2 regions of the Streptomyces sp. NPDC127100 genome follow, and region 1 is predicted to be linked to the other one. Evidence: riboswitches for the same ligand, from Rfam matches in the RefSeq annotation. Region 1 holds a riboswitch; the other holds the start of a gene.
What was found. Region 1 has a riboswitch for glycine ahead of gcvP (aminomethyl-transferring glycine dehydrogenase). Riboswitches for the same ligand answer to the same signal wherever they lie in the genome.
Positions count from the first base shown of each region.

Region 2: linked by a shared signal. The riboswitch ahead of gcvT (glycine cleavage system aminomethyltransferase GcvT) and the one ahead of gcvP (aminomethyl-transferring glycine dehydrogenase) in region 1 are both predicted to bind glycine.

Region 1 covers NZ_JBHXFL010000075.1:7,929-13,484, forward strand. The annotation lists gene gcvP (aminomethyl-transferring glycine dehydrogenase) at 1-2,258, opposite strand, end outside; glycine riboswitch at 2,432-2,527, opposite strand; gene ACFWJB_RS34440 (PRC-barrel domain-containing protein) at 2,674-3,051, shown strand; gene ACFWJB_RS34445 (DNA polymerase IV) at 3,134-4,618, opposite strand; gene ACFWJB_RS34450 (MerR family transcriptional regulator) at 4,683-5,366, opposite strand.
Region 2 covers NZ_JBHXFL010000023.1:33,828-39,383, reverse strand. The annotation lists gene ACFWJB_RS21045 (enhanced serine sensitivity protein SseB C-terminal domain-containing protein) at 1-467, opposite strand, end outside; gene ACFWJB_RS21040 (enhanced serine sensitivity protein SseB) at 659-1,462, opposite strand; gene ACFWJB_RS21035 (AAA family ATPase) at 1,543-2,208, opposite strand; glycine riboswitch at 2,388-2,482, shown strand; gene gcvT (glycine cleavage system aminomethyltransferase GcvT) at 2,643-3,761, shown strand; gene gcvH (glycine cleavage system protein GcvH) at 3,876-4,253, shown strand; gene glyA (serine hydroxymethyltransferase) at 4,268-5,530, shown strand.

The sequences.
Region 1 (5,556 bases):
ATCGGGCCGACGCCGGTCTGCGGACCGGCCGCGGGCTGCAGCGGGTGGTTGGGCAGGTACGGCGCCAGGTGCGAGCGCACGGCCACGGGGCCGACGCCGGGGCCGCCGCCGCCGTGCGGGATGCAGAACGTCTTGTGCAGGTTCAGGTGCGAGACGTCGCCGCCGAAGTGGCCGGGCTTGGCGAGGCCGACCAGGGCGTTGAGGTTGGCTCCGTCCACGTAGACCTGGCCGCCGGCGTCGTGCACCTGGGCGCAGATGTCGGCGACGTGCTCCTCGAAGACGCCGTGCGTCGAGGGATACGTGATCATCAGCACGGCCAGCTCGTCGCGGTGCTTCTCGATCTTGGCGCGCAGGTCCTCGACGTCGATCTCGCCGTCCTCGGCGGTCCTGACGACGACGACCTTCATGCCGGCCATGACGGCGCTCGCCGCGTTGGTGCCGTGCGCGGAGGACGGGATGAGGCAGACAGTGCGCTGGTCGTCGCCGTTGGCGCGGTGGTAGCCGCGAACGGCGAGCAGTCCGGCGAACTCGCCCTGCGACCCGGCGTTCGGCTGGAGCGACACCTTGTCGTACCCGGTGACCTCGGCGAGGCGTTCCTCGAGCTCGCGGATGAGGGTGAGGTAGCCCTGCGCCTGCTCGGCGGGCGCGAAGGGGTGCAGCTGCCCGAACTCGGACCAGGTGACCGGCTCCATCTCGGTGGTCGCGTTGAGCTTCATGGTGCACGAGCCCAGCGGGATCATGCCGCGGTCCAGCGCGTAGTCGCGGTCGGCGAGGCGGCGCAGGTAGCGCAGCATCGCGGTCTCGGAGCGGTGCGCGTGGAAGACGGGGTGGGTCAGGAAGTCGTCGGTGCGCAGACGCGCCTCGGGCAGGGCGTCCCCGGCGCTCGCGTCCAGGGCCGCCACGTCGCCCTCGACGCCGAACGCGTTCCACACGCCGCCGACCTGGGCGCGCGTGGTGGTCTCGTCGCAGGCGAACGACACGTGGTCGGCGTCGACGAGGCGCAGGTTGATGCCGTTCTCGCGGGCGGCGTGCACGATCTCGCCGGCCCGGCCGGGCACCCGCGCGGTGACCGTGTCGAAGTAGGCACCGTGCACGATCTCGACGCCGCCGGCCGCCAGACCCGCGGCGGTGACCGAGGCGTACCGGTGGGTGCGGCGCGCGATGGCCCGCAGCCCGTCCGGCCCGTGGTACACGGCGTACATGCCGGCCATGACGGCGAGCAGCACCTGCGCGGTGCAGATGTTGCTGGTCGCCTTCTCGCGGCGGATGTGCTGCTCGCGGGTCTGCAGGGCGAGGCGGTAGGCCTTGTTGCCGTCGGCGTCCACGGACACGCCCACGAGACGGCCGGGCAGGCTGCGCGCGAACTTCTCGTGGACGGCCATGTAACCGGCGTGCGGTCCGCCGAAGCCCATCGGCACACCGAAGCGCTGGGTGGTGCCGACGGCGATGTCCGCGCCCAGCTCACCGGGCGAGGTGAGCAGCGTGAGGGCGAGCAGGTCGGCGGCGACGGTGACGAGCGCGCCGAGCTCGTGCGCCCGGTCGACGACCGGCTTGATGTCGCGGACGGCACCGGAGGCACCCGGGTACTGGATCAGGACGCCGTTGATCTCCCGCTCGGCGACCTCGGCGGGGATGCCGTCGCTCAGGTCGGCGACGACGACCTCGACGCCGGTCGGCTCGGCGCGCGTCCGGATCACGGCGATGGTCTGCGGCAGCGCGTCCGCGTCGACCAGGAAGAGGCCCTTCTTGTTCTTGCCCATGCGCCGGGACAGGGCCATCGCCTCCGCGGCGGCGGTGCCCTCGTCGAGCAGCGAGGCGCCGGAGGTCGGCAGGCCGGTGAGGTCGGCGACCATGGTCTGGAAGTTCAGCAGGGCCTCCAGGCGGCCCTGGGAGATCTCCGGCTGGTAGGGGGTGTACGCGGTGTACCAGGCCGGGCTCTCCATGACGTTGCGCAGGATGACCGGCGGGGTGAAGGTGCCGTAGTAGCCCAGGCCGATCATGGAGTCCAGGACCTGGTTGCGATCGGCCAGCGAGCGCAGCTCGGCCAGTACCTCGGCCTCGGAACGGGCGCCGGGCAGGTCCAGCGCGTCGGCGTTCTTGATCACATCCGGTACCGCGGCGGCCGTCAGCTCGTCGAGCGAGCCGTAGCCGACCTGCGCGAGCATCTTCGCCCGGGCCTCGTGGTCGGGGCCGATGTGGCGCTGCTCGAAGGGTGCTGCCTGTTCGAGCTCGGAGAGCGGAATGCGAGGGGCTGTCATTGCGGAGGCCTCCTGGTCTGACGACCTTCGAGGGGCACCACGGCGCGGGTGCCCGGACGGCCTCCCCCTCTGTCATCTCGACCTGAGAGCTTCACCGGGCCGCCCGAGGGCTGCCGGCTTTCACCGTCGGTGAGAGCGGAGGCCGCGGCACCCGCTCTGCTTTCCAGAGTGACCTCGTCCGTGCGGTACGTGGGCCTGAGAGATTCCGGGGAGGATTTGCTCCTTCGGCGCCTCCGATGATGTCTGGAGGACTCTCCCGCACGGGGTCAGCAGCCGTCTGCCAGCCTACCAGCGAGGCGGACGCACAGGTCTTCGAGTGACTGAGCGCACCTTCGAGTGGCCGCTCGCCCCAAAGTGGCTTTTTGTTGTACTGACGCATGATTCGCCGGATGGTGTGCGACCAAGTGGAGGGCCCGTGCGTACCGAGATCGATCCGCGCAGTCTGATAGGCCGCAAGGCGTTCGACCGCAAAGGCACCAGGATCGGCACCGTCGACGAGGTCTACCTCGACGATGCCACCGGCGTCCCCGAGTGGGCCGCCATCCGCACCGGGCTGTTCAGCAGGGACGCTTTCGTGCCGCTCGAGCCCAGCGAGCTGGTCGAGGGAACGCTGCACGTGCCCTTCGACCGGTCCCTGATCAAGGAGGCCCCGGACTTCGGCGTCGGCCGCCATCTCTCACCGGAACAGGAACTCCAGCTCTACCACCACTACGGCCTCGACGTGGCCGCGGCGCCTCCGCTCCCCGACCACGACTTCGGCAAGCTGGCCGGCACGGGCAACGAGGAGGGCTGAGCCACCTGCCTCCCGGCGCCGGCCGCGCCCCGGCCGCGGGGTACGGCGTCCCGGGCGTCCTCCACGCGCACCGCTCCGCGGGTCACGGCGCCGCGCCGGCGGCACCCCGGCCGGGCACCTCCTCCGCCGGCGGGGCTGCCGGGCCCGGGGCGGCGACGCCGGACGCCGCCGGGTCCGCGGCCCCCTCCCCGGCGGCGTCCGGCGTCCCCCCGTCCTCCCCCGGGCCGGGCGGCGGGGACGCCACCAGCGGCAGCGGCTCGGCCGGTGTCAGGCGGGGATCGTCGACGGCGAAGGTGCGCACCCGGCCGGGTACGGAGTACGGCGTCTCGAAGCGCACCGTGACCCGCCCCAGGCCACTGCCCTGCACCCACCCGTGCCCGAGCTCCGTGTGCCGCACGTCGTGACCGGAGGGCCAGTGGCGCTCGGCGGGGGCCTGCCGGTGCTCCTGAGCGGGCTCCTCGCGCGGCGCCTCCGGGAGTTCCTCGGCCCGCTCGCCCGCCGCCTGCGCGAACAGGTCCTCCTGCGTGTAGTCGGCGAGGCCGCTGACGCCGACCCCGAGCAGCCGTACACCGCCCGTGGTGTCCACGGAGTCCAGCAGCCGGGCCGCCGCCTCCCGCACCACCGCCGGGTCGTCCGTGGGCCCGCGCAGGGTCTCCGAGCGCGTCAGCGTGGAGAAGTCGTACCGCCGGACCTTGAGCACGATGGTCCGGCCGGACAGCCCGGACCCGCGCAGCCGCCGCACGCACCGGTCGGCGAGCCGCCCCACCTCCACACCGACCCGCACCCGGTCGTGGATGTCCACGTCGTACGTGTCCTCGACCGACACCGACTTGGTCTCCCGCTCGGACACCACGGGCCGGTCGTCGCGCGCCAGCGCCATCGCGTACAGGGCGTGCCCGTGCGCCTTGCCGAGCAGCCGCACCAGCTCGTCCTCGCCCGCCTCGGCGATTTCCTCCACTGTCGTGATGCCGGCCCGGCGCAGATGGTCTCCCGTGGCCGGTCCCACCCCGGGGAGGATCCGGACGGACTTCGGTCCGAGCATGGCCCGCTCGGTCCCGGGTTCGATGAGCACCAGCCCGTCCGGCTTGGCCTCCTCCGAGGCGATCTTGGCGAGCATCTTGGAGGCGGCCAGCCCGACCGAACCGGTGAGGCCGGTGACGGCCCGGATGTCCGCGCGCAGCTTCGCCCCGGCCAGTCGCGCCGAGTCGGCGTCCCAGGCCGTCCCGCCGGCCTCCAGGTCCACGAACGCCTCGTCCAGGCTCAGCGGCTCCACCAATGGCGACAGGGCCCGCAGCAGCCGCATGACCTGCCGGCTGATCGCCCGGTACAGCTCGAAGCGCGGGACGAGATACGCGGCGTTGGGCGCGAGGCGCCGCGCCTGGCCCATGGGCATCGCGGAGTGGACGCCGAAGACCCGCGCCTCGTAGGAGGCCGTGGCGACCACTCCTCGCGGCCCCAGACCGCCCACCACGACGGCCTTCCCGCGCAGGCTCGGCTTGGACGCCTGCTCCACCGAGGCGAAGAAGGCATCCATGTCGAGATGCAGGATCGTGGGCGCGGTTCTCACGTCTCCGATGCTGCCCTACGCCACTGACAATCCGGCGTCGGTGTCCCGCGGGCCCGGTGCGTCCTCAGACCGCCCGGTTGCGGCGTCGCGCCAGTTCGTCCGCGGGGTTGGGTCCGACCAGCGTCTCCCCCGTGTCGATCCGTTCCCCGTGGAGCTGGGACAGAGCGCCCTCGACGTCCCGCCACACCACGCCGACGGCGATCCCGAAGATGCCCTGGCCGCCCTGGAGCAGGGCGTGGACTTCGTCGGGCGACGTGCACTCGTAGACCGTGGCGCCGTCGCTCATCAGCGTCATGCGCTCCAGGTCGCGGAAGCCGCACTCCCTCAGGTGCTGGACGGCGGTCCGGATGTTCTGCAGCGACACCCCGGTGTCGAGGAACCGCTTCACGATCTTCAGCACGACGACGTCGCGGAAGCTGTAGAGGCGCTGGGTGCCGGACCCGTGGGCGGGCCGCACGCTCGGCTCCACGAGGCCCGTACGGGCCCAGTAGTCGAGCTGCCGGTAGGTGATGCCCGCGGCGGCGCAGGCCGTCGGCCCGCGGTAGCCGATCTGCTCGGACGCCATGGACGTCGCCCCTCCGCTGCCCGGCACGGCCGCAGGCCGCTGCGGAGCGTGCTCGGCCGTGCCACCGGGCTGGGGGCATCCCCCGCTCGAGCGGAGCCGAGAACTCGGGGAAGGGTACGAGCCGCCCACCCCGAGGCCTCGTCCGGGGCCACCCCCGGCCGTACTGTCGCCGCTCATTCCCACGCCGACCTCCGTCCTTGACCTGCCTCCTCGACGGTAGGCAGTCACCAAGGGTGCGTCAACGATCGCCACACTCGGCACGCCGAGTGATAATCACCCTAAGAGTGGTTTCGCGTGCCCCGTCGCGGGGAAAGGCTAGCCGAATGTGCTCGGAGGGGGCCGTACGACGCCGTCGCCGTTCCGGCCCGGTGCG
Region 2 (5,556 bases), on a different contig from region 1:
GCGAGCAGGGCGTAGAACTGCGGGATCTCGATGGCCGGTTCGGACAGGCGCAGCGGCCCGGCGGGCTGGCGGTCGAGACCGGAGGCGATGCGGCGCAGATCGAGCCAGGGGATGCCGACCCCGCCGCCGGGGGCGTGCGGGTTGAGCCAGAGGCCGAAGTGGTCCGGGTAGAGGGCGCGGGCCACCTCCAGACCGTCGACCACCTCGTACGACCGGTTCCAGCCGCTGGCGGAGAGCTCCTGGGCGGAGGTGACGCAGGGCGCGTAGCCGAACCCGTCGACCTCCATGCTCCCGTACTGGGCGTCCGGGGAGCCGGCCTGACCGTGCCACAGCAGCATCCAGACCTGGCCGGAGGCGGGGGCGGCGAGCGCGCGGAGCAGGGCCTCGTAGGCGTCGTAGCGTCCGGGCGTCACCTGGCGCAGCATGTGCTCGACCTGCCCGGTCGCGGCGGTACCGCTCGCGCTCACCTTTTACCGACCCTTCGAGAATCGTCCCCTGTTGTGACACCAGCTTAGGGCTCCGCCGGCGGCGGCGGTTCGGAGCGCGGGGCTCGTCGTCCGCCGGCGGGTGCGGGTGCCTCCCGGCCTGTCGCGCTCCCGCGGCGGCGCCGTCCGGGTCACGGCCCCGCGCCCCGACGGGGCGCTCCCCCCGCGGGCGCTCACAAGGCCTGGTCGTAGAAGGGGCGTACGTGCGCCCGCATCCAGTCGCAGACCGGGTCCTGGGCCGCCTCCAGGAGGACCAGGTTGACCGGCCACGCGACCGGGACCGCGCCGAGGGCGCGGCCGAGGGCGTCGAGGGGGAGCGCCTGGGCGTCGCCCTCCCAGTGGGAGAGTTCCACGCCGACGAACATCACCGGGTCGGCGGTCTCGACGGCGGCCAGGCAGCGGCGGGCGGTGCGGACCACGCCGGTGGCGGCGAACTCGGCGGAGGCCGCGGCCAGGAAGTCCACCGGGTCGTCCTGCCAGTCGGGTTCGAAGAGGCGGACCCGGCCGCCGGACGCGGGCCCGTCCAGCGGGGTGCGTCCGGCCCGGCACAGCTCGGCCACGGCGGCCGGCGGCAGCGGGACGCCGACGACGCCGTCCGGGTTCACGGCGATACCGACCTGCGGGGGCAGACCGCGGGCGAACTCGACGGCGGGGGCGACGGTGTACGCCATGTGGGGGCCGGCGACCAGGCGGAGCTGCTCCTCGGAGCTGAACACCGGCACATGGGCCTGGCCGTCGATCTCCACCGTGGGCAGGTCGAGGGGGCCGCTGTCCGGGCCGCCGCCGTTCGGCAGCGGGACCCAGACGAAGCTGCGGCCGAGCACCTCCGTGATCCGGCCGCCGGCGCCCGGCACGCCGAGGGAGGCCGACAGCACCTCCTCCAGCTCGTTGCCGGGCCATCCGCCGTGCGGGTGGGGATGCGGCCGCGCCGGGAACTCCGGTGAGAGGTCCGCCGGGAAGTCCGCTGGGAAGTCCATCTGCCTACCGCCTGCCTGGGTACCGCTGCTGTGGCTGAAAGGCTAACCCGTTCGGCCCCACCGGCCCACGGTGCGTCACCTCAGCCGGTGAAGGCGATCCGGTGCAGCGTGTCCGCCGCCGCCCGGTCGAGGAGGACCGCCGAGGCGCACCCGGCGGGCAGGGTGGCCCCGGTCACGGCGGCCAGCAGGCGCCGGGTGGCCGCGCGGTGCCGCAGGAACGCGTACCGCGACACGCCCCGGCCCCGCTCGCGCTGGCCGGCCAGGGCGTCGTCGGCGCCGACGTCGAGGAGCAGCAGGTGCAGGGTGCCGCCGCGCCGGCGCGCCTCGCGGGCCAGCCAGCCGCGCACCCAGGCCTGCGTGCCGCAGTCGTGCACGACGACGCCCTCGCCGGAGCGCAGGGCGCGGCGCAGCCCGGCGTAGTGGGCGAGGCGGACGAGGGGCCGGTAGAGGGCGTACGGGAGGAGGCGCGGCATGCGGCGGTCCCAGCGGTCCCGGGTGTCCTGCGAGTCGACGCGCAGGCCGCGCACCGTGCGCCGCATGAGGGTGGACTTGCCGCTGCCGGGCAGGCCGGTGATCACCACCACGTCCCGGGGCCCGAAGAGCAGGGCGTGCGGGCTGCGGCCGTCGCGGTCCCGCAGATCGCGGACGACGGGTGCGGCGGGTGCGGCGCACGCCGTCCCGGCCGGGGTGGGCCGCTTCGGCAGCGCGATGCCCGAGGTCGTTGCGTACGCCGTGGTCCTGTTCACCGTGATCGTCCTCCCCTGGGGCGGTTCACGAGTTCCCGTCCCCGTCGAGTGTAAAGAGAAGGTAATGCGGCGGTCTCGCGTTTTCGTGCGCTTACTGCCACAAGCCGGTTACAGATCACGGTCTGCCACGAACGGGCCCGGCGTGCAATGATGGCGGCGCCAACTGCATACCGGCCGTTTGAATCCGCGCGGGAGAGTCCCCGGCCTTCGCCGGGGCGCCGAAGGAGCAAGTCCCTCCCTTGAATCTCTCAGGCCCCGTTACCGCGCGGGCGAGGCACATCTGAAAAGCGGGCCGCCGACCGACGGCTGCCCCACCCAAGGTGCAAGTCCTGATCGCCGCACTCCGGTGGTCATGGCGAACCTCTCAGGTTCCGATGACAGATGGGGAGGACCGCCCTCGCCCGTCCAGTCCTGTCCTGGGAGACGAACGACCGATGAGCAGTACCGAACTGCGCCGTACCGCGCTCGATGCCACGCATCGCGCGCTGGGCGCGACGATGACCGACTTCGCCGGCTGGGACATGCCCCTGCGCTACGGCTCCGAGCGCGACGAGCACGTGGCGGTGCGCACCCGGGCCGGGCTCTTCGACCTCTCCCACATGGGTGAGATCACGGTCACCGGCCCGCAGGCCGCCGACCTGCTGGACCACGCGCTGGTCGGGAACATCGGCACCGTGAAGCCGGGCCGGGCCCGCTACACCATGATCTGCCGCGAGGACGGCGGCATCCTGGACGACCTGATCGTCTACCGCCTGGGCGAGACCGAGTACCTGGTCGTCGCCAACGCCTCCAACGCCCAGGTGGTGCTGGACGCGCTCACCGAGCGGGCCGTCGGCTTCGACGCCGAGGTCCGTGACGACCGCGACGCCTACGCGCTGCTGGCCGTGCAGGGGCCCGAGTCCCCGGGCATCCTGGCCTCGCTCACCGACGCCGACCTGGACGGCCTGAAGTACTACGCGGGCCTGCCGGGCACGGTCGCCGGCGTGCCGGCGCTCATCGCGCGCACCGGTTACACCGGCGAGGACGGCTTCGAGCTGTTCGTGAAGCCGGAGCACGCCGTGGAGCTGTGGCAGGCGCTGACCAAGGCGGGCGAGGGCGCCGGGCTGGTGCCGTGCGGCCTGTCCTGCCGGGACACGCTCCGCCTGGAGGCGGGCATGCCGCTGTACGGGCACGAGCTGACGACCGCGCTGACGCCCTTCGACGCCGGCCTCGGCCGGGTGGTGAAGTTCGAGAAGGAGGGCGACTTCGTGGGCCGGGCCGCGCTCCGGGAGGCCGCCTCGCGGGCCGAGACGAACCCGCCCCGCGTCCTGGTCGGCCTGGTCGCCGAGGGCCGCCGGGTCCCGCGCGCCGGGTACGCGGTCGTCGCCGGCGGCGAGGTGGTCGGCGAGGTCACTTCCGGCGCCCCCTCCCCCACGCTGGGCAGGCCGATCGCCATGGCGTACGTCGACGCGGCGCACGCCGCTCCGGGCACCGCCGGCGTCGGCGTGGACATCCGGGGCACCCACGAGCCGTACGAGGTCGTGGCGCTGCCGTTCTACAAGCGCCAGAAGTAGACACCGGGCGTGCGGGGCGCTTCGCCGCCCCCGTGCGCGTCCGGCGCCTCCCATCAGCAGGTTCCGCAGTCCCCCCGTCACCACCACTCCCCCGCGTACAGGAGAATTCAGGCCATGAGCAACCCCCAGCAGCTGCGCTACAGCAAGGAGCACGAGTGGCTGTCGGCCGCCGAGGACGGCGTCTCGACGGTCGGCATCACGGAGCACGCGGCCAACGCGCTCGGTGACGTCGTCTTCGTCCAGCTCCCCGATGTCGGCGCCACCGTGGCCGCGGGCGAGACCTGCGGCGAACTGGAGTCGACCAAGTCGGTCTCCGACCTGTACTCCCCCGTCTCCGGCGAGGTCACCGAGGTCAACGACGACGTCGTCGGCGACCCGTCGCTGGTGAACTCGGCCCCCTTCGAGGGCGGCTGGCTGTTCAAGGTGCGCGTCAGCGAGGAGCCGGGCGACCTGCTCTCCGCCGACGAGTACACCGAGTTCGCCGGCGCCTGAGGAGACACGGACGCATGTCGCTTCTGAACACCCCCCTGCACGAGCTCGACCCCGACGTCGCCGCCGCCGTCGACGCCGAGCTGGACCGCCAGCAGTCCACCCTCGAGATGATCGCCTCCGAGAACTTCGCGCCGGTCGCGGTCATGGAGGCACAGGGCTCGGTCCTCACCAACAAGTACGCCGAGGGCTACCCGGGCCGCCGCTACTACGGCGGCTGCGAGCACGTCGACGTGATCGAGCAGATCGCCATCGACCGGGTCAAGGCGCTGTTCGGTGCCGAGCACGCCAACGTGCAGCCGCACTCGGGCGCCCAGGCCAACGCGGCGGCGATGTTCGCGCTGCTCAAGCCGGGCGACACGATCATGGGTCTGAACCTCGCCCACGGCGGGCACCTGACCCACGGCATGAAGATCAACTTCTCCGGCAAGCTCTACAACGTCGTCGCCTACCACGTCGGCGACGACGGCCAGGTCGACATGGCCGAGGTGGAGCGCCTCGCCAGGGAGAACCGGCCGAAGCTGATCGTGGCCGGTTGGTCGGCCTACCCGCGGCAGCTGGACTTCGCCGCGTTCCGCAAGGTCGCCGACGAGGTCGGCGCGTACCTGATGGTCGACATGGCGCACTTCGCCGGTCTGGTCGCGGCGGGCCTGCACCCGAACCCGGTCCCGCACGCCCACGTGGTGACCACCACGACCCACAAGACGCTGGGCGGCCCGCGCGGCGGTGTGATCCTCTCCACGGCCGAACTCGCCAAGAAGATCAACTCCGCCGTCTTCCCCGGTCAGCAGGGCGGCCCGCTGGAGCACGTGGTGGCCGCCAAGGCCGTCGCCTTCAAGGTCGCGGCGAGCGACGACTTCAAGGAGCGCCAGCGTCGTACGCTGGAAGGCGCCCGGATCCTGGCCGAGCGCCTGGTGAAGGACGACGCGAAGGCGGCGGGCGTCTCCGTCCTGACCGGCGGCACGGACGTCCACCTGGTCCTGGTGGACCTGCGCGACTCCGAGCTGGACGGCCAGCAGGCCGAGGACCGTCTGCACGAGGTCGGCATCACGGTCAACCGCAACGCCGTCCCGAACGACCCGCGCCCGCCGATGGTGACGTCCGGTCTGCGCATCGGTACGCCGGCCCTGGCGACCCGCGGCTTCACGGCCGAGGACTTCGCCGAGGTGGCGGACGTGATCGCCGAGGCGCTCAAGCCGTCGTACGACGCGGAGGCGCTGAAGGCCCGGGTGAAGGCCCTGGCGGACAAGCACCCGCTGTACCCGGGTCTGAACAAGTAACCGACGGCATCACCCGGGGGCGCCGC